3 regions of the Acidaminobacter sp. QWL-03 genome follow, and region 1 is predicted to be linked to each of the others. Evidence: predicted binding sites of a transcription regulator. Region 1 holds the regulator's gene; each other region holds the start of a gene.
What was found. Region 1 encodes HrcA, which represses chaperone genes, less so after heat shock. Its sites were predicted from a motif close to TTAGCACTCNNNNNNNNNGAGTGCTAA; they were not measured.

Region 2: AC4PHM_RS08650 (DUF5320 domain-containing protein) is a predicted target of HrcA. The motif match lies at 3,742-3,768, and genes of this name have one in related genera.
Region 3: AC4PHM_RS14320 (co-chaperone GroES) is a predicted target of HrcA. The motif match lies at 2,478-2,504, and genes of this name have one in related genera.

Annotation. Positions count from the first base shown of each region.
Region 1 covers NZ_CM178752.1:621,851-629,083, forward strand. Annotated here, with positions in the region: gene holA (DNA polymerase III subunit delta) at 1-798, shown strand, start outside; gene rpsT (30S ribosomal protein S20) at 983-1,252, opposite strand; gene lepA (translation elongation factor 4) at 1,460-3,280, shown strand; gene hemW (radical SAM family heme chaperone HemW) at 3,393-4,523, shown strand; gene hrcA (heat-inducible transcriptional repressor HrcA) at 4,817-5,845, shown strand; gene grpE (nucleotide exchange factor GrpE) at 5,864-6,439, shown strand; gene dnaK (molecular chaperone DnaK) at 6,525-7,233, shown strand, end outside.
Region 2 covers NZ_CM178752.1:1,878,603-1,885,835, forward strand. Annotated here, with positions in the region: gene AC4PHM_RS08625 (efflux RND transporter periplasmic adaptor subunit) at 1-243, shown strand, start outside; gene AC4PHM_RS08630 (ABC transporter permease) at 240-1,457, shown strand; gene AC4PHM_RS08635 (ABC transporter ATP-binding protein) at 1,502-2,293, shown strand; gene AC4PHM_RS08640 (hypothetical protein) at 2,628-2,786, shown strand; gene AC4PHM_RS08645 (DUF134 domain-containing protein) at 2,870-3,238, opposite strand; gene AC4PHM_RS08650 (DUF5320 domain-containing protein) at 3,295-3,588, opposite strand; gene AC4PHM_RS08655 (TetR/AcrR family transcriptional regulator) at 3,779-4,345, shown strand; gene AC4PHM_RS08660 (cupin domain-containing protein) at 4,373-4,693, shown strand; gene AC4PHM_RS08665 (OsmC family protein) at 4,716-5,126, shown strand; gene AC4PHM_RS08670 (prenyltransferase/squalene oxidase repeat-containing protein) at 5,249-6,253, opposite strand; gene AC4PHM_RS08675 (GNAT family N-acetyltransferase) at 6,284-7,233, opposite strand, start outside.
Region 3 covers NZ_CM178752.1:3,077,353-3,084,585, reverse strand. Annotated here, with positions in the region: gene thiT (energy-coupled thiamine transporter ThiT) at 1-59, opposite strand, end outside; TPP riboswitch at 133-232, opposite strand; gene groL (chaperonin GroEL) at 330-1,952, opposite strand; gene AC4PHM_RS14320 (co-chaperone GroES) at 2,061-2,345, opposite strand; gene AC4PHM_RS14315 (heavy metal translocating P-type ATPase) at 3,014-5,314, opposite strand; gene AC4PHM_RS14310 (ArsR/SmtB family transcription factor) at 5,403-5,771, opposite strand; gene AC4PHM_RS14305 (IS110 family RNA-guided transposase) at 6,011-7,233, opposite strand, start outside.

The DNA.
Region 1 (7,233 bases):
GCCAAGAAACCAGCGTTCACTGCTGCGGGTGAAGGGTTGTTGAAGACCTGTTTTGACAATCCATCTTCTTCAACTGTAGCGATTTTTATTTGTGAAGCAGCTCCGGACAAGCGTCTGAAGTGGAGCGAACGACTCGGAAAGCACGGCCGTGTGGTCTCCTTTGAACGACTGGATGAATCAGAGTTCAGAAAATGGATTGCCCAGCGGCTAAAAAAGGGCGGCGTTGAATCGGATGACAGAACTCGCCAGTATTTAGTTGAAAGGCTTGCCTATTTGGAATACAGAGCAGAAATCTCGCTTCAGGAAATTGATCAGCACCTTGAAGTGCTGATTTCCTTATGTGCAGAGAAGGGACAACTGACTAAGGACGCTATTGTCAAAGTGGTACCTCAGAACCTGGAGGCCAGCAGTTTTAAGCTTGTGGATGCTGCCATCGCTCAGGATCTTCCGAGAGCCTTGGCTATGCTGGAGTCACTGCGGTCAGATGGCGAATCGGAAGTCATGCTGCTTGGAACACTTTATAAAGCCCTGACGCAAATGCATTTAATCCGATTAATGACGAACACAGGCTATAGCGAGGCGGATATCGCTAAGCGTATGTCGCTGCATGCCTACCGGGCGAAAATCATGGCGAAGCAGGCGAGGAGTTTTGACGTGGATTTGCTCAGCGGATATATAATTGAAGCGGCGCGTCTTGATCACTGGATTAAGACTGGCAGAATCAATGCCTGGATCGCTTTTGAAGCACTCCTGACATCGATCTCGGTACGTCGGCCGCTCAGGCCTTTTGGGACTTAGCGACGCTTCTGATCTGCTGAATGTCACTCATCATAAACTTTCGAAGACTCTCCGCAACAAAAAATAAAAAAGCGTATGATCTCTTGATAAGATCATACGCTTATTTGACAAGTTGATTTCTCAACGGCTCAACTTATTTGAAAGTGAACACTTTCTTGGGGAACGTGACGGCGTTTAAGAAAGTTTATCCAGCGATCATGTCTTTGAGGCGCTTATTGAGTCGGGAAATCTTTCTTGAAGCCGCATTCTTATGAATGGTACCTTTAGAAGCAGCCTGGGAAAGCTTTTTCTCAACGAAAGTCAACTTTTCCTGAGCGAGTGCCTTATTGCCAGCTGCAATTGCCTCGAGGAAACGCTTCTCTGCAGTCTTAAGAGCAGATTTGCGGGACTTGTTCAAAAGCGTCTTCTTTTTGATAACTGAAATTCTTTTCTCGGCAGATTTGATATTTGCCATTTACTTTCACCTCCCACTTAGATGTTCAACAAAAGTATTCTATCATGTCGAATTATAAAAAGCAACGATAATTACAAGCATTTTACATAAACCTGACCACACCTTAGCACATTCTCGTTGTGAAGGGGTGGCCGCTGTGTTATAATTGATTGGAATTTCACGGTTCAGCGATACTTTGAACAGCATTAAATAGGAGGAATATATTTCATGTCGAAACACCTGAATCGACAGGACAAAATAAGGAACTTCAGCATCATTGCGCACATTGACCACGGCAAGTCGACTCTGGCGGATCGTTTAATCCAGACTACGGGACTTCTGACTCAACGTGAAATGAAGGACCAAATCCTGGATACCATGGAGCTGGAGCGGGAGCGCGGCATCACCATCAAACTGCAGACCACGCGTCTTGTTTATAATGCCAAAGATGGCGAAGAATACATTTTAAATCTGATCGACACCCCTGGACACGTGGATTTCACTTATGAAGTCTCCAGGAGCCTTGCTGCCTGCGAAGGAGCAGTGCTTGTGGTTGACGCATCCCAAGGGGTTGAAGCGCAGACTTTGGCAAACGTTCACCTCGCGGATATGCAGGGACTCGAAATTGTGCCTGTTCTCAACAAAATTGACTTGCCAAGCGCAAGACCGGATGAAATCAAGCATGAAATTGAGGAGGTCATTGGGATCCTGGCTGAGGACGCGCCGTTGATTTCCGCCAAAGACGGCCTGAATATTGAAGATGTTCTTGAGGCTGTGGTACATAAAGTGCCGGCGCCAACGGGCGACGAAGAAGGACCGTTGAAAGCTCTGATCTTCGACTCTTATTATGACTCCTATCGGGGTGCGGTGGCAATAGTCCGGATTAAAGAGGGCCAGGTCAAAAAAGGGACAAAAATCATGATGATGGCTGCGAAAAAAGTTTTCGAGGTCGTCGAGGTGGGGATCTTTATACCTGGCGCGGCACCAGTCGGGGTTCTTAAGGCAGGAGATGTCGGCTATATAACGGCGAGCATCAAGAACGTCATAGATTGTCGGGTGGGTGACACCATTACAGAAGCGGACCGGCCTGCGCCAGAGCCGCTCCCGGGTTACAAAAAGGCTCAGCCTATGGTCTACTGCGGCATTTATCCGGCAGAAGGCGAAAGTTATGATGTCATCCGCGACGCTCTTGAAAAACTTCAGCTCAATGATGCCGCACTGACTTTCGAACCTGAAACTTCAGTTGCCCTTGGCTTTGGATTCCGCTGTGGCTTTCTGGGGCTCCTGCATCTGGAAATTATACAACAGCGTCTTGAACGTGAATTCGACCTGGATTTGATCGCGACATCACCAAGTGTTATTTATAGAATTACCAAAACAGACGGCGAAGTAGTTATGGTTCAGAATCCAACGAATCTGCCGGATCGCCAGTCTATTTTAACAATGGAAGAACCTATTGTAGATGCACATATTTTCTGTCCGACTGAATATGTAGGCAATATTATGGAACTTTGCCAGAATCGAAGAGGCGTCATGCTCTCAATGGATTATCTGGATGCAAAGCGGGTCAGGCTTCATTATGAACTCCCGCTGAACGAAGTTATATACGATTTCTTTGATGCACTGAAGTCCAAAACACGCGGTTACGGGTCGCTGGATTATGAATTTAAAGAATATCGCGAGTCGGACTTGGTCAAACTGGATGTCCTCCTGAACAAAGATTTGATCGACGCTTTCTCTATGATCGTGCATGCAAGCAAAGCTGTATCGAGAGGCCGCGTTATTTGCGAGAAGCTTAAGGAAGTCATACCGCGCCATCAGTTCGCGGTGCCTATTCAGGCGTCCATCGGCAGCAATATCATTGCCAGGGAGACCATCAGCGCGCTGAGAAAAGACGTGCTGGCCAAGTGCTACGGCGGCGACATTTCTCGTAAGAAAAAGCTGCTTGAGAAGCAGAAGGAAGGCAAGAAGAAGATGCGTCAGCTGGGCTCTGTTGAAGTACCTCAGCAGGCATTCCTCGAGGTTCTCAAATACGACGACAGCAAATAGCCAGAGCATTCTAAGTGCGGCTCTTCTCCGGGATGGACCTGAGAAGAGCCGCGTTCGTGTTTTGGGAAAACGTGCTGCATGCCGCAGCCGGTCACTGAAATGGAGGAGCCAAATGAGTCTGGGATTATATGTACACATTCCGTTCTGCAGGAGCAAGTGCTACTACTGCGATTTTTGCTCCATGCCGGATTTGAGCCGGCGAGGGGACTATATGGACGCCCTTGAGAAGGAAGTGCAGCTTCATGCGGCCCGATATGGCCTGTTAAAGCCTGAAACCATTTTTATTGGAGGCGGAACACCCACACTGCTTGAGACCCAGGATTGGCAAAGACTCGCAAGGCTGCTTGAATGCCATTTTGACTTGTCTTCACTGACAGAATGGAGCGTTGAAGGCAATCCGGAATCCGTTGATTTGACTTTGGCAGAGACGCTGAGAAGTATTGGTGTCAACCGCTTCAGTATGGGCGTCCAAAGCATGGATTTCAGCCTGCTGAAGGCCATAGGCCGCATCCATTCGCCAGAAGAGGTCACAACCGCTTCTAATGCCTTGCGCCGGGCGGGTTTCGACAATATCAACCTGGATCTGATGACAGGACTGCCTGGACAGACTTTAGCCACCGTTGAAGAGACCCTGAGTTGGGTAAAGCAATTTGATCCTGAGCATGTGTCGGCTTATGGCTTGAAAATTGAAGAGGGGACGCCTTTTGACAGGATGGAGCGACAGGGTCTTCTGAAGCTGCCGGAGGAAACTCTGGAACGGGAGATGGACCACAGAATTCGTCAAGTTTTGGGTGAGCATGGTTACCAACATTACGAGATATCCAACTACGCGAAGCCGGGAAAAGCTTGCCGGCATAATTTGAATTATTGGAACTGTGGTTCTTATGCGGCCATCGGACTGTCTGCCCACGGGTATCTGAATGGCGTGCGCTATGAGAACACCTCGGATCTCAACCGATATATTCATGATCTGAACCGTGAAACGCTGCCTGTTATTTCTGAGGAAGCTATCAGCCCTCAGGAGGACGAAAAAGAGTGGATTATGCTGCGCCTCAGACTTTCTGAGGGAATCTCCTATTCAATGTATCGGGCGAGATACGGAAAATCCTTTCTAGATGAAAAGAAGGCTGCCGTAGACAAACTTAAAGGGACAGGTTGGATTGACCTGAAAGAGGATAGCCTAAGACTGACAGAGACGGGACTGGATTTTGCCAACGCGGTTATTGTTGAATTGTTTGAATGAATTTTGCTGAATAGATTTGCAGGGGGAAACGGGCAGATGTACCAATGACCCGAGACACCCTATTCGATTGAATAGAGAGAATGGATGTTAAGGGACCGAAGAACACTGAGGATTCCCTTCACATCCATTTTTATATCCCACCCGCACTTCAGGATTTCTCTTTCTGGTTCCTCTGGTTCCTTTTTCTGCGTTTTTCAGAGAAACCCTTGACAGGTGGAAGAGGCGGTGGTATTCTAAATTTGATCGAGTTAGCACTCGTCAAACATGAGTGCTAACAACAAGGATGTGAAGGCATGCAAATCAACGATCGCAAGCTGCGGATCCTGAAGCTGATAATTGATGACTTCATCGATACCGCTCAGCCCGTAGGTTCCAGAACAATAGCCAAAAAGTTCCCGGTAGGCATCAGTTCCGCGACCGTAAGAAATGAAATGGCGGACCTCGAAGAGCTGGGGTACCTGCTTCAACCTCACACATCGGCGGGGCGCATTCCTTCAGAGGAAGGGTACAGGCTCTATGTCGACCGTTTGCTGACAGACGGCCCCATTGATAAGGATCAGATGGACCTTATCAAAGGGCTGCTTCACGGCAACCTGATCGAGGTTGAGGATGTGGTCAGACAGGCGGCTCAACTGCTGAGTCAATTGACCGGCATGGTGTCTGTCATTTCATTGCCGCAATTCAAGAAGAGCCGGCTGACGAACTTCAGACTGGTCAAAATCATCCATTCGAAAGTGTTGATGATTCTTGTAGCAGATTCAGGGGTTTTTAAGTCTATCCCAATCGATTTCGTAGATGTTGAGCAGAATGAGCTGGACACCCTTTCGGATCTTATTCGGGAGCGGTTCAACGAGCGCCATATTGAAGAGATCGACATCAGGAAGATGGGCGCCCTCATGGTGGAATACCCAGAGTACCGCCGAGTCCTTGAGTATCTTCTCCCCATTGTCAGGGAGACGTTCAGGGAATTCGACCGACTTGAGTATGTCATTGAAGGTAAAGACAGAATTTATGCCATGCAGGACTTTGAAGAGCGACAGAAGGCCAAATTGCTATCGGAGGCCCTCGAACAAAACAAAATTGTGGAACGTCTGATCGGTGTTCTCGAGCATGAAGGTATTTCCGTCAGAATTGGTTCGGAAATTGGTCTTGAGGCATTTTCCAGCTGCAGTGTGGTGTCGACCCCTTACCGAGTCAATAATTCACCAGCCGGCAAAATCGCGCTATTGGGACCCACCCGCATGGATTATGGTCATTCCATGACTATGGTAAACTATATAAGGGAAACTCTATCCGAGCTTTTTTCAGGCATCCACTTATAAGACAGGCAGGTGTAAAGATTGAAAAAACAAACACATAAGGAGCAGGAACCAGTACTTGAAATGGATCCGCTTCAGTCAAAAGAAAATGGGGTGGCCGATGGTCACCTGGAAACGCCCGAGCCCCAGGAAAATGGCGCAGACAAGGAAATTCAGCGCCTGACGGAGGAGTTGGCCGCTAAAAGTGATGCCTTCCTGCGTCTGACCGCTGAATATCAGAACTACAGAAGGCGCGTCGAAAAAGAAAAGCAGGAACTGATCAAATATGGCAACGAAAAACTCGTCGTCGATCTCCTGAAGGTTCTTGACAATTTCGACAGAGCCTTGAGCGCGGTGGATTACGACTGTGAAGAGAACAAAAATCTTATCAGTGGTATAGAAATGATTCGCAAAAGTTTAAGTGACCTCTTGAAGGACTATGGTGTTGAATCCATCGAGGCAGTCGGTCAAATCTTTGATCCGATCATGCATCACGCAGTTATGACTGAAGCTGCTGAGGGCGTAGCGCCTGAAACGGTCCTCGATGAATTCCAAAAAGGCTACACCTTGAACCAAAAGGTGATTCGTCCGTCCATGGTTAAAGTAGCCGCGCACTGATCCACTTGACGTGCAGTGTTGTGAGTCTGTCTCTCATCAATTATAAATGACAATTAATCTGAATTTATATTAGGAGGAAATCAGAATGGCAAAAGTTATAGGTATTGACCTTGGCACCACCAACTCCTGTGTCTCTGTTCTCGAGGGCGGAGAGCCGGTTGTAATTCCAAACGCGGAAGGCAACAGAACCACCCCTTCCGTAGTTGCATTCACCAAGAGCGGGGAAAGACTCGTCGGAGAAACCGCTAAGCGTCAGGCGATCACGAACCCTGAGAGAACCATTGCTTCCATCAAGCGCAACATGGGTAAAGATTTCCATGTCGAAATTGACGGAAAGAATTATACGCCACAGGATATCTCCGCTATGATTCTTCAGAAGCTCAAGGCAGATGCTGAAGCTTATCTCGGCGAAAAAGTCACCGAAGCGGTCATCACTGTACCTGCGTACTTCTCTGACGCTCAGCGCCAGGCGACCAAAGATGCCGGCAGAATAGCGGGTCTCGACGTCAAGCGAATTATCAACGAGCCGACTGCTGCATCACTTTCCTATGGTCTCGACAAAACAGACAAGCAGCAAAAAATCCTCGTCTTTGACCTTGGCGGCGGTACCTTTGACGTCTCCGTCCTCGAAATTGGCGACGGTGTCTTCGAAGTTCTCGCGACTAACGGCAATAACCACCTCGGTGGTGATGACTTTGATGAAGTTGTCGTTAACTTCCTTGCTGACAGCTTCAAAAAAGAAAATGGCATCGATCTCATAAAAGACAGAATGGCGCATCAGCGCCTCAAAGAAG
Region 2 (7,233 bases), 1.3 Mb from region 1:
CAAGCTTTGTGGAATGCCGAGGCTTCAGAGGTGCTCGTCGAGCAGGATGGACGCGTTGTCAGCAAACCGGTGAATCTCGAGGCGGTTGGACTTTCGGATTATCTTGTACTTGAAGGTTTGAGTGTCGGTGAAGCTGTGCTGGATCCGGCTTCTGAGCTGGCACCAGGCGACGAAGTAATTTTAGCCGATGGTGGCGGCAAGAGCGCCACCGCTTCGGATGACAAGTCGGGTGAGACGCCATGATCTTCGAGCTGAAAATTGCCCTTCGCTTTCTCAAAGACGGGCGCGGACAGACGACTTTTATTCTGCTGGGCATAGCCATTGGGGTTGCCGTACAGATCTTTCTGGGCACCCTGATTAGCGGTCTTCAAAAGGACCTGGTCAATGGCACCGTAGGCTCGAGCCCCCACATGACGTTTTCAGCAGCTGAGACTGCTGAGGCCAGCGGTCTGGGTTCGACGAACGGCTTTGTCGCTGCCAGCGCAGGAAATTTTTCCAGACAGGAAAAGACACTGGACAATTGGCAGCCCCTTCTGACAACCTTGGACCAGGCGCCTGAGACGACAGCGGTTTCTCCCGTCGCTGAAGGCAGCGGTTTTGTTTTGAAGAGTGGGGAGCGTTGGCCTATTCTCGTTCGCGGCATTGAGCCCGAGCGTGCAAACGACATCTACGATTTAAAAAGTAAGCTGAGTGCAGGGACTTTTGTCGTCGAAGGGGATCAAGTGCTTATAGGGACGTCGTTAGCCGCAGAAGCGCTGCTTGAGGCAGGCGATACCTTTACCCTGGAACTCCCCGGTGGTCAACGCCAAAGTCTGACGGTGGCCGGAATCTTTGATCTTGGTAACAACAGCCTCAATGAGACCTGGCTGTTTATGTCGTTGTCCCGAGCTCAGAGACTTCTGGGCTTAGGGGATGACATCAGCCGCGTCGAGGTCCAGGTGGAGGATGTTTTCGCGGCAGACCTGCTTGCTGAGGGTTATGAGAAGCAATTTATAGGCATTAAGTCAGAGAACTGGAAGGTTCAGAACGCCAGCCTGTTGTCTGCCCTCACCAGCCAAAGCAGCTCGTCGCTGACGATTCAGGCCTTTGTTCTTTTAGCGATTACCCTTGGCATAGCCAGCGTTCTGGCGGTATCAGTTGTACAAAAATCAAAGCAGATTGGCATCCTCAAAGCCATGGGAACCTCAAGCGCCAGCGCCAGCAGAATCTTTTTGTTCCAGGGCGGCATACTGGGTCTGATCGGTTCCGTCATAGGCAGCGGCATGGGTTATGCCCTGACACAGGCCTTCCTTTGGGGCACATCCATTCAAACCGGGGAAGCGTTGTTTCCCCTGGAGTTTGACCCGGCTGCGGCAGGCGTGATCATCGCCATTGCCACCGTGGCCAGTATTGTGTCTGCGCTGTTTCCTGCGAGACGTTCGGCCAGTTTGAACCCTATAGACGTTATCAGGGGTTAATATAATAACCGCGTTCTACTCTGTACAGTAAAGGAGCGATTCCTATGGCATCTCCACTTCTCGAAGCCAGCGAATTGACAATGGTCTATGGCACGGTGGTTAAAACCCACGCCCTTAAAGGGGTTAACCTGACTATAAATTCCGGTGAGTTTTCAAGTATAATTGGCTACTCCGGTTCGGGAAAAACGACTCTGCTCAACATTCTGGGCACACTGGACCGGCCAACCAGCGGGACGCTGCGCCTCCTGGGTGAAGACATCACCAAGATGAGCGATGCGCAGCTGGCCGTTTTCAGAAACCGCAATTTAGGGTTCATCTTTCAGTTCCATCATTTGCTGCCGGAATTTACTGCCCTCGAAAACGTCCTCATGCCGACCTGGATCCAGTCCAGAAATGGCAGTATGAAAATGGCGTCACGGGCGAAAGAGCTATTGGAACTGGTTGGCCTCAAAGACCGCATCAACAACAAGGCCACGGCGCTATCCGGCGGCCAGCAGCAACGGGTCGCCATTGCACGGGCCCTGATTAATCAGCCCCAGCTGATCCTGGCAGACGAACCCACTGGCAATCTCGACTCTGAGACCACAGAGCAGGTTTACGATCTGATGCGCAATATCAATGCCAATTTGAAGTCGGCCTTTGTCGTCGTCACACATAACGACCACATTGCCGCCAAGTCCGACCGCATCATTGAGATGAAGGACGGTCTGATTACAAGGGATTATCCGGCAGCGGCCATGGACAACGACGCTGTTTGGAGCGAAATAGCACCAAAATATTGCCGTTACTGTAACCGCGAGCTGGAAACCGACGGCGCGACAGCGCTGCTGCTATGAAGCTACAGTCGCGGACAGACGTGTACCTCGCTCCGCTGCGCTGCGCTTCGGTCACGGGCCGCGCCCTATTCAAATAAATATGATGTCGTGGATCAGAGAGCAATCTCTGATTCACAACATCATATTTATTTGTGCACGCCTGTTAGCCTTCGCGCAAGTTGGGGACGCGGACGGTTTTCAACTTGGGGACTGACACTAACTTCACTTTAGGGGGGACGGTAATATTTCTGTAACATTTCAAAAGTCCTATTGTCACAGGCGTATTTCAGGCGTATGATTAATCCACAGGAAGTTGTCATTAACCCCGACTTTCTAGCGGAAAGGAGTTGTTACTATGTCAGAAAAAGACCTTGAAAAGATGAAGCAATTCCTCGAGGAAAAGAAAAAGAAAGAGCAGCACAGCAGCCATCAACATCCTGGGAAAACCCATGGACAACACGCCAACACAAAAGGCTTCCACAATACCAAATCCGGCGGTCCAATCAGCAAATAAAATTAGTGCCATTTAGCAATTCAGCACATCAGATCGACAAAAAAGACGACCCGAATTCAATCGGAGCCGTCTTTTTTTATTTGTCATTTATTAATATTCACTGTCCCGCCCTGCCTGTGGCGGCGCTTGTGGCAGCCCGGGCCGCACTGTACTTCATCTTTATCACAAAGTCTGTATTCGCCGCCTTCAATCCTCAATATGACACCATTGACCAGAGACTGCGCCAGCTTATGTCTCGCGCTGGTATAGATCCCCTGAACGGTTGTCCTTGCGACATTCATATGCTTAGCGCATTCCTCCTGAGTGAAACCAACCAGATCAATTAAACGAATCGTCTCATATTCATCTACAGTCATAATGACGACATCTTCCCGCTGATCAGAGTCCATTGGGCCAAAGCTTGTGTTCTCTGGCATACTGCAGACTTTTCTCCATTTCATTGGTCTTGGCATTTTTTCACCCCGGTTTTCATGATCTAAAACAGCATATTCCAATGCGTTTGCTTTTATTATTCTTGCATTTTTTTGTTGATGGCGTCAAGTTGTGCTTCTAGAATTTTCTTTTGTTCAGCTAAAATTTCTTTCTCTGAAGCTGCGAACGGCGGCTCATCTGTCCCATAATCCACAAAATATCTCCCTAAGCCTCTTCTGCAGCCTATCCCACGGCCCATGCCTCTGGCGAAACCAAAACCCTTGCCTCTTCCAAAGCCCATGCCTTTGCCAGCACCGGCAAAGCAGCCTCCAAAACCTCGTCCTGTCATTGGGCCTGCGCCCATTGGCCCTGTACCATCTCTTCCTGGCATTTTCATCTTCTCCTTTCAAAATAGTTTATGACATATGTTTCTTTGAATTCAATTATACCCATTTATCGACATATGTCAATTACATCAGTTTATTTAATACTTTAGTTCATTAAATAACCTTGAAAAAATCATAATGATTGATTAGAATATGAATGAGCGCTCATTCATATCGATTGAAAGGACTGTCCAAATGAAGAAAGATCTGATCGCTGACTCCGCTATCGAACTGTTGGCTGAAAAAGGCTACGCCAACACTACGACTCGCATGATCTCAGAAAAAGCCGAAATTGCGGTTGGCACCATCTATACCAACTTTAAAAACAAAGAGGGCATTCTGGATTATATCTTTCAGACAGAGTTTGATAAGCGTGATGCTTTTTTAAAAATACTCCTGTCAACCCATAGCTCTTATCTAGATAAATTAAATCATTTTCTGGATTTTCACTTCTATGAGCTCTCCAAAAATGAAACACTGGCACTTGTTTTGATTCAGGAAAGCAGTAATCCTGAGCTCTCACACTTGCCAGGCATTCAAAGCTTCCTGAAGCAGATTCCGGACTTCTTCAAGACCCTGTTAATTGAAGCCATGGCGCAAAATGAAGTCCGCCAGCTAGATCCGGGACTCACCGCGGAAATCATTTTCAGCACCATTAGAGGTACCGTTCTGAACGTCGCAGGCAAAAGAGCTTTAAATGACTCTGAAGGCACTCAGAAAGAATTGAAAGCCTTCATTACGCACGCCATCCAAAAAGTATAAACCCAAAAAAACAAGGAGGAATACCCCATGCACATTATCAGAATGAATGAAATTGAAGGCAAGAAAAATCCTAGAGGCGTTGTCGCAAAGCAACTGATCAGCCACGAACATACCCGCGTCATGAATCTTAACTTGAATCCCGGCGACGAAGTTTCCGCCCACAAAGTCCCAGTGGAAGTTTTCTTCTATGTAGTGTCAGGCACCGGAACAATTCAGATCGGTGATGAAAAAGCGGTCGTCAAAGCGACGGATATTGTCCTTTGTCCTGCGGAGACAATGATGGCACTTTGGGCAGATCAGGGCGAAGCTTTCAGCGTACTCAATGTTAAGACGCCAAACATAAAATAGGAATCTTAAAAGGAGTTTTCAGATGAATGTCAATATTAAATGGAGCGGTAAACAAAATTTCACAGGTGAAACTATAAATGGCCAGCTCATTCCAATCAGCCCGGATAAAAATGAAATTGAAATGATTTCACCGCCGGATCTGCTGCTGATGAGTCTTGGCAGCTGCACAGGTTTGTTTATACTGCCATCGGCAAAAGCAATGGGGATTGAGCTGGCTGACTTCGAAATCAGAGTCACAGGGGTCAAAGCAGAAACGCCACCAAAGCTATTTGATGAAATCAACATTTTCGTGAAATTTGTAGGGAATCTTAATTCAACCGAGGCAAACGCGATCTTAGAAAAAGCACATGAAAAGTGTTTTGTCCTCAAGAGCCTGAATCCGAACATAAAAATCAACAATTTTATTGAAATAGAATCGCCCCTTCAATTATAAAAAGCAAGAAAAAGTAAGAAAAGGCAAGAAAAAGTAAGACAGAGCCACAAAAAAGAGAGAGGAACGGTGCGGCTAAATGGAGCCCCCCGAATCCTCTCTCTCTTTTTTACCCAAGTCTCACTTCATTTTTCTGCATCTGCATGATTCCCAAACGCCCTCAAAATCCTATAAGCCCTCATTGTCAGCCATTTTGACGGCTTACCCTTCTTTTCTATGGTCACTCGCATCTTCCCATTGAAAGAGTTTTCCAGTTTCCAGAGACCATCGGCCATCTGTTTATCTTTGAGGATCCGGATCCCGTCGTCAAGTCGCGGATCATAGCACCGCAGCTCCGCGAAAAGGCCCAACAATTCAAACACGTCCGTCTGATACATCAGCGGAAATCCGGGCCTCAGCCAGCCAGGACGGGCGATCTGCCCCAGGTCATGACTCTTTTTGTAGAGATGATGCTTCAGGAAATACGCTTCCATAGCGACAAGCTGCCGGTCAACCGCCTCATTTCGACGATTCTCGGGAATCGCCGCCAGCGCCTTGAACGTCTTGGCCACCCCCATATGGCACGAATGGCTTCCCCAGCACATGTCGTAGCGGTCATAGGGTTTTCCCCTCGGCGGAGCGCCCTCAGCGTCATCCGTCCTCTGATAGCGGCAGATCCAGTCTATGGCGTGCTGAACTCGGGGATCCTCAAGATAGCCCAGTTTGATCAGCGCGTACACCATGTTGCCCGTCAGGCAGGGAACGACCCCGCTATAGAGGCCGTGGCCGGTTTTGGCGCTGCTGTCATAGGAAAAGCCGCCCTCTTCAGGCTCTTGTGACACATTGAGCACGAACTCGCACGCGCGCCTCACCCGTGGGTCCCCCGGATCCGCGCCAAGCTCGGCTATGAGCAGCAGCGACCAGACTGAGCCCCGGTATTTGTCTCTGTAAAATCGATTGATCTCACCCCATGAGCCGTCCTCATTCTGCTGCGCCAACAGCTCATGAACCGGCCCCGAGGCCATTACCGCAGCCCGTGCCTCGACGACCTCTGCCGCATCCGGCGCCAGCCCGAGCCAAGTCGTCAGCGTCATAAGTCTGACGGACGGATCCTTCTCTTCCAAAAGCCAATCGAGAACCTGCTTGTCCACTGAACACTCCCCCAATGCGTTACACCGGAATTACAGCTTAAGCCTGTAATAGTCCATGGTCGACGTCACCTCAAAGCCGCAGGACAGATAAAGCTTCAGCGCGTTTTCGTTAACCGCGTTCACCTGCAGATAGACCTCCTCCGCGCCTTCCTCCAGCAGGATCTCGATCCCGGAAAGCAGAAGCGCCCGTCCGTAACCTTTGTTTCGATGCTCCGGCAGGATCCCCAGTCCAAAAATCCCGCCCTGCCCAATCCTAAAATCCAAATGAATTTTGCCGATGGTCGTTTGATCCCCAACCTCCGCCAAATAGATCGTCATGCCCCGCTCTTCTTCCTCTTCGGGCAGGATGCGTCTCTCCGAAGCGGCTTCAGAGGTTTCCGAGGATGCAGGGTTCGTCCCCGTCTGTCCGTCTGACGCCTGCCCCTCCTGCACGAAATAAATCGCGTTTTGCCTTGCCACTTCATCCGCGTCCTGATTGGTCGCTTTTTGCAGCCGGATGCCCTTTTTCATGTCGTCCGTCAGGCTGATCTCCCACGGCAGTTTGAGGAACATTTCATATTCGGTATGATCCAGAACGGTCTCCTGTTTTTTAACAAAAGCTTGACCGGCGTTTGAGGCGCGATCCGTCAAAAGCAGCATAGAAGACACCTGACGTTTGGAAAGCTCCTGAATGACGAACCAGGTGAGCGCATCAAAAATACCCTGCCTTCGGTACGCCGGATCCACCATGCCGCTGACTTCAGGCTCTGAACCGGCAAAGCTCAACGCGCCTGCATAGCCAACCAAGCGGCTTTTGTCATAACAGAGGAACTCATTCATCTCTTCTCCTTGAAAGTTTAGACTTTTAGCCACGCTCAGCTTGTAATCCAGTTCAAGCTTTAAAGCTATTTGGTCGACATTGACGCAGTGTGCTTCAAGTGCCTTAACTTTCTCTGTTTCCAACTCTGAGAGGAACGGTTTTATAGTGAAGGTCAAATTCG
Region 3 (7,233 bases), 1.2 Mb from region 1:
GCGAGGGCCAGCATGACGCCGCCTTCGACCAGCATTTTGACAGTGAGCTTGTTATTCATGGATGAGTCTCCTCTCGGTTTTTATGTCAAAGCGAGAAAAAGATCCTGTACAGGGCGTGTACAGGATCTTCAGAAGACTCTAAACACACTTCCCTACGCCGGCACTACCCGGATCAGGTTCGAAGGGTCACGGCTTAAAGCCGTTCTCAGCATTTGCTCCCCTAGTGTACGGATTCAATTTTCGCATGACTTCAGTGTGTGACTGTGTGCAGTCAACATAGACCTAGTGGTCCGATATTACTTCATCGCAAGACGGAAGGGTTTCCCGGCCTACATCATGCCCGGCATGCCGCCGCCCATTGCAGGGGCCGCATCCTTGGAAGGAATGTCGACAACTGCTGCCTCAGTGGTGAGGAACATAGCGGAAATGGAAGATGCGTTCTGAACTGCGGATCGCGTGACCTTTGTCGGGTCAACAATGCCCGCTTGAAGCATATTGACGTACTCGCCGGTGAGTGCGTTGAAGCCGACGCCTTTGTCTGCGTTCTTCACGTGCTCAACGATGACGGAGCCTTCCTGGCCAGCATTGATGGCGATTTGGCGAACCGGCTCTTCGAGCGCGCGGGCGATGATCTTCGCACCTGTCTTCTGGTCGCCTTCGAGGCTTTCGATCAGCTTGTAGATTTCAGGAAGCACACCAATCAGCGCTGTGCCGCCGCCTGGGACAATACCTTCTTCAACCGCTGCGCGAGTCGCGTTAAGAGCGTCCTCGAGGCGGAGCTTCTTCTCTTTCATTTCGACTTCCGTCGCGGCGCCAACCTGGATGACCGCTACGCCGCCGGCGAGTTTCGCCAGGCGCTCCTGGAGCTTCTCTTTGTCGAAGTCGGAAGTGGTTTCTTCAATTTGGACGCGGATCTGGCGGATGCGTTCCTGGATGTTGCCGTGATCGCCTTCGCCATCGATGATGGTCGTGTTGTCCTTGCTGACTTTGACGGACTTGGCGCGGCCAAGGAGGGACACGTCAGCGGTCTTGAGCTCGTAGCCGAGTTCCTCGGAAATGACCGTGCCGCCTGTGACAGCCGCGATGTCTGCGAGCATAGCTTTTCTTCTGTCGCCAAAGCCAGGGGCTTTGACCGCCACGCACTCGAAAGTGCCGCGGAGCTTATTGACGACCAGCGTGGAGAGGGCTTCGCCTTCGACATCTTCAGCAATGATCAGGAGCTTTCTGCCTTGCTGAACGATTTGCTCGAGGATTGGGAGCACTTCCTGGATATTGGAGATCTTCTTGTCCGTGATCAGGATGTACGGGTTTTCGAGGACCGCTTCCATCTTGTCCGGATCAGTGATCATGTATGCGGAGATGTAGCCGCGGTCGAACTGCATGCCTTCAACCACTTCGAGCTGAGTGCTCATGGTCTTGGACTCTTCAACCGTGATGACGCCGTCCTTGCCGACCTTTTCCATTGCTTCTGCAATGAGGTCGCCAATCGTTTCGTCGCCTGCGGAGATTGACGCAACGTCCGCAATATCGTTCTGCGTTTCGATGTTGACGCTCATGTCCTTGAGGCCTTCTACGGCAAGTTTGACTGCTTTCTCAATGCCCTGCTTGAGGATCATTGGGTTCGCGCCAGCCGCGACGTTCTTCACGCCTTCGCGGATGATCGCTTGAGCGAGGAGGGTTGCGGTCGTGGTGCCGTCGCCGGCGACGTCGTTGGTTTTGGTCGCGACTTCTTTGACGAGCTGGGCGCCCATGTTCTCGTAGGCATCTTCGAGTTCGATTTCTCTGGCAATGGTGACGCCGTCATTCGTGATCAGCGGCGCGCCGAACTTCTTGTCGAGAATGACGTTGCGGCCTTTAGGGCCGAGGGTGACTTTGACCGTATCTGCAAGTTTGTTGACGCCGGCTTCGAGCTTGCGTCTCACTTCTTCTGAATACATGATTTCTTTAGCCATGTAGGGTTAACCTCCTGTAGTGAATGTTGGATTATCAGTATTTAAGCACTGATGTGCCGTTTTCTTTGATTGGTGATTGGTGATTGGTGATTGCTAAAGCGCTTCTATTTATTCAACGATTCCCAAAAGCTTGGACTGCTCAATAATGGTGAACTCTTCGTTGTCGATCTTAACTTCTGTACCGGCATATTTTGGGAAAATGACTTTGTCGCCAATTTTGACTTCCATGACGATTTCTTTTCCGTCAATGACGCCGCCCGGACCGACAGCGACGACTTCCGCGATCTGAGGCTTCTCTTGAGCCTGACCAGGAAGCACGATCCCGCTTTTTGTTTTTTCTTCGGCTTCGAGCTTGCGGATGACCACGCGCTCGCCTAAAGGTCTGATGTTCATGTTGAATCCTCCTGTTCATATAATTGAGATGAAAAACTCCCGGCACTTCCTGCTTGAGAAGAGCGCCGAGAGCCATAAACCTAACGCTCTGGAACTATCATAATATAATTTCTGATAATTATCAATAGTTTTTTGGCACTCAATTGATCGGAGTGCTAACAAGTTTTTGAAGGTTGGGGACGCGGACAAGTTTTGAGTTGGGGACGCGGACGGTAATGGTTGTGCAATAGTCAAACTCAATTTTGTTTATTATTCTATTTGTCCATCATTTATTATTTCCGTCAATAAGTCACTTTCAAAACGCTTATTCTTTGTTTGTTCCGAATACCATTCTCCCGATCCCCTGTTTTGACCCTCTTCAGAATTTGTCACTTCATTCCGCTTAAGACATTTCGACCCTCTGTTCTGATGATGAGCAAGGTCGACGGAAGCTGAAAAAGGCCGTGCCCAGCTGAGCTGGGCACGGCCTCTTCCAAACGAAGGTGACGCGGATAGGTGACTTGTGGGGGACGCGGACAAGGGCAGAAATGGAAGTTTGGATACGACTCAGTGCCTTGGTTCGATTGAGAGTGAGAATAATTCTCGCATGCTCTGGTACAAAAACCATTTCTGTCCGCGTCACCAATTTAAAAGCTGTCCGCGTCACCTACCTTAACTACCTTAAATATCTACTTATGCACCCGCATCGAATTCAAAATGGCCAGGAGGGCGACGCCTACATCGGCAAAAACCGCTTGCCACATGGACGCGAGGCCAAGGGTGCCCAGACCCAGCACCAGCGCCTTGATCCCAAGAGCCAGAGCAATGTTCTGGCGCACCACAGTATTCGTCTTCTTGCTGATCTGAATGGCTTCGGCCACCTTATCCAGGTCGTCATTCATGATGACAATGTCCGCGGCCTCAATGGAGAGATCCGCTCCGAGGCCGCCCATGGCAATGCCTACATCGGCAATGGCCAGAGCCGGCGCGTCGTTGAGGCCGTCGCCCACAAAGACGACCTTTCGTCCGCGGCGTCGGGCTTCCTCAATAGCTTTAACTTTACCGTCCGGCAGCAGCTCGCTGAGAACCAGGTCCAGCCCGGCATCGGCGCCTATGGCCTCTGCGATCTCTTTTCGGTCGCCGGTCAGCATAACCACTTGGCCCACGCCTTCCCGGCGCATTGCCGCCACCGCCGCCGCAGAGGTCGCCTTGATCTGATCGCTGACGTCAATGGCCCCAAGCCACGCGCCGTCGACCACCACGTGAACCCGGGTCAGCTGGCCGCCGCTGACGCCCGGCTCAATGCCCAGCTCCTCCAGCAGCCTGGCGCTGCCCACGTGCCAGAGGCGGCCATCGTAGGTTGCCCGAACGCCGCGGCCTGCCAGTTCCTCGTAACCCTCAATCATTCCAAAGACAATCCCCCGGGCTTTGGCCTCTTCGGTGATCGCTTTGGCAATGGGGTGATTGGAGAGATGCTCCAGCGCCGCGGCTCCTTCCAGGAGTGCCGCCTCGCGGGTGTGTCCGTGGATCTGCGCCACCTTAAACTTGCCCTCGGTGATAGTGCCCGTCTTGTCCAGGAAGACCGTGTCAGCGCCCACCAGCGCCTCCAGGTAGTTGCCGCCCTTGATGAGAATACCTCTCGACGACGCCCGTCCAATGCCCCCAAAGAAGCCCAGCGGTACTGAAATCACCAGTGCGCATGGGCAGGACACTACCAGGAAGATCGACGCCCGGTACAGCCACGTCGTCCAGCTGTCCCCGGTGACCAGCGGTGGCACAGCAGCGATCAGGGCAGCGATCAGCACAACCGCAGGTGTGTAAACCTTCGCGAAGCGCGTGATGAACCGCTCCGTGCTGGCTTTCTTGTCCGCCGCAGATTCGATCAGCTCAAGAATTCTGCCGATGGTCGAGGATTCATAATCCGCACTCGTCCGAATCCTGAGCACGCCGGTCTTGTTGATGCTGCCGCCGAAGACCGTCGACCCCGGTGCGACTTCCAAAGGAAGGGATTCGCCGGTGATGGCGGAGGTGTCCAGGACGGCCATGCCGCTTTCGACTATGCCGTCCAGCGGAATGCGCTCGCCGGGCTTGACCAGGATGAGGCTGCCGCTTTTGACGAATTCGGTGTCGATATCGCGGATGTCTTCAGGCGCAGCTTGTGTCTCAGACTGCGGCTTCAGCTGCGTCGAGTCGGCTTGAGCTGTCACCATCGGCAAAAACGTCTTGCTGAGAGGCTGTGCCAAACGTGCAGCCGATGGTCCCTCCTCCTGCACCTTCGCCTCCAGGATTAAGTGGGTCTTCTCGACCTTGATGTCGATGAGGGAGGCGATGGATTTTCTGGATTTGTTAACGGCATAATCTTCGAACAGCTCACCGACCCTGTAAAACAGCATGACGGCCACGGCCTCCGGATATTCGCCTATGACCCAGGCGCTGAAGGTGGCTATGGACATGAGGAATTTTTCCTCAAACCAGTTGCCCTGCCTGAGGTTGTTGAAGGCGCCAAGGAGGACACCTCGGCCCGCCAGCAGGTAGGCGACCACGTAGATGCCTATTCTGACTGGATCTGGCAGGATCCCCAGGGCACTGCCCAGCATGGCGCCAAAGTATAAACCTGCGCCTATGAGGAGCTCTGTTTTATCTCGTTTTTCCGATGCGTGACCATGAGTATGTCCGTGGTCGTGGTCATTGCTGTGATCAAGGTTATGGCGCTGAGTTTGAGCCAGATCCTTGACGCCAACGTGAGGCTCGAAGCGGTGAACGACTTCGGTGATTTTATTTTCCAAAAGCTCCGGCGTCGGCGATGAATCACCTTCCGCGGTCTTCACGATCAGTTTTTTGGACGCGAACCGCAGGGTAGCTATTTCCACCTCCGGCAGGGCGTTGACGGCCGTCTCAATCTTGGCCGCGCAGCTGGCGCAGTTGAGCCCGGTCAGTTCGTACTGAAATTTTTGGGGCTTGCTGTCTGTAGCAGCTTGGGTTGTGTTCATGGGATCCTCTCCTGTCAGTACGCTTGCCAATTCGGGCAGCGCGGGGTGCTCACTTGCGCTTATGATGAAGTCGATTATTATTGCGATATTACTCGTGGCTCAAGTGAACCAGGCCGGCGTTCATGATGGCAGCGACGTGCTCGTCGTCCAGCCTGTAATAGATCACCTTGCCGTCCCGGCGGTTTCTGACCAGCCGCGCCTGCTTCAGAATGCGGAGCTGATGGCTGATGGACGACTGGGTCATGTTGAGGACGTGGGCGATGTCGCACACGCAGAGCTCCGAATGGGCCAGTGCGCTTAAAATACGGATCCGCGTCGAGTCCCCCAGCACTTTAAAGAAGTCCGCCAGGTCGATAAGGCTTTCCTCAGGATGCTGCTCCGCTTTAACTTTTTCCACCACGTCTTCGTGGATGATGGCGCAGTCGCATTTATACTCATTTTGTACCTCGAGATTCATAATTTGGTCTCCTTTTCGATTGAACATATGCATATCTGTTCATGTGTTCAATTAAATTATATGCCTAAGGGACCACCCCGTCAAGATAAAAACACGGGGACGCGGACAACTTCTGAGACCAGCTAAGGAAAGTCAATTCTTTTCTTTAAGAAAGATAAAAAAATTGAGTTTAAAAAATGGGTACAACAAACTAAGCCATTGAAAAGTACGAACAATGGCTATTTTTCAATTCCATTGAATCAGGCAGCTATAAGTTGTAGTTTTGCCGCTCTCCAGGATTGGTGTTCTTCTGGCTGTCTGACTTCAAATGGCTTATCATCTCGCAATACTGCAAAAATATAGTGTAATAGCTTATGCATAACTGCAACGAGTGCAACTTTTTTCTTCTTGCTTCCACATTTTTTCTGATAATAGTCCCTCAGGATTGGGTTGACTTCCTCGCCATTGCTCTTAGTACTTATTGCGGTTAATGCAACCGTAAACAGGACTCTTCGCCCAATTCGAGTGCCTCGTTTGGAGATCTTATTTTGATCCCCTTTAAACTTCCCTGATTCGTTAACACTTGGATCAATGCCAAAGTATGCAACAAATGCCTTTGGGGACTTGAACATCCTAAAATCACCGATCTCGGCGATCAGTGTTACAGCGGAAATGTAGCCTATTCCAGGGAGTTGGTCTATCAGCTCGATTTGACGTTTAACTGTTGCCGGAAAGTCCATAGAATTAACAATTTCACGGATCTTGTTAACGATGCTTTCCAAATTCTTTTGAAGACTTATGATATTATCCACACAGATTTTTATCTTAATCCCCAGCATTGAGAATTCCATGGGCATAGAAGCAGCATTGGAAGCATACTCAAGTAGTCCATCCACTTTCTTCGAAGCCCAAGACGCACCTTTACGACCATGTTTAGCAATCAATTCTATGAGTATAGAGCGCTCCGCAGATAAGATATCCATAGGGGTTGAAAAGTCCTTTAGAAGCGCCAAAGAGGCTTTGCCATAAGGCTCTGAGAAGACTTTTCTATATCCAGGGAACAGTAGATAAAGATCTGTGCTAAGCCGGTTTTTCATTTCAGTGATAGTATCAGAGAGTGAATAGTACTCTCTTACCATCATACGAAGTGCGAGGACTTGGGGCTCAGGAATAATTGAAAACTTAACGTTTTGATACTTCGCAAGTTTTGCAATCTTTTCAGCATCTTTTGAATCGTTTTTCACTTTTCTTATGTCAAGATTTTTGATAGAATGTACAGACAAAGGGTTGAGGACAAATCCTTTGAGGTCATTCGATCTCAGAAAGAAGAAGAGTGGTAAATGAAAGATACCCGTAGATTCTACGAAGTAGATGGGCTTTCGTTGTAACCGCTCTTCTTCGTTTTTGAGAATCTCTAATAGTTTTTGGAATCCAGAGGGGTTGTGATCAATTCGAAAAGGTTTTCGAATCAGAGCACCCGACG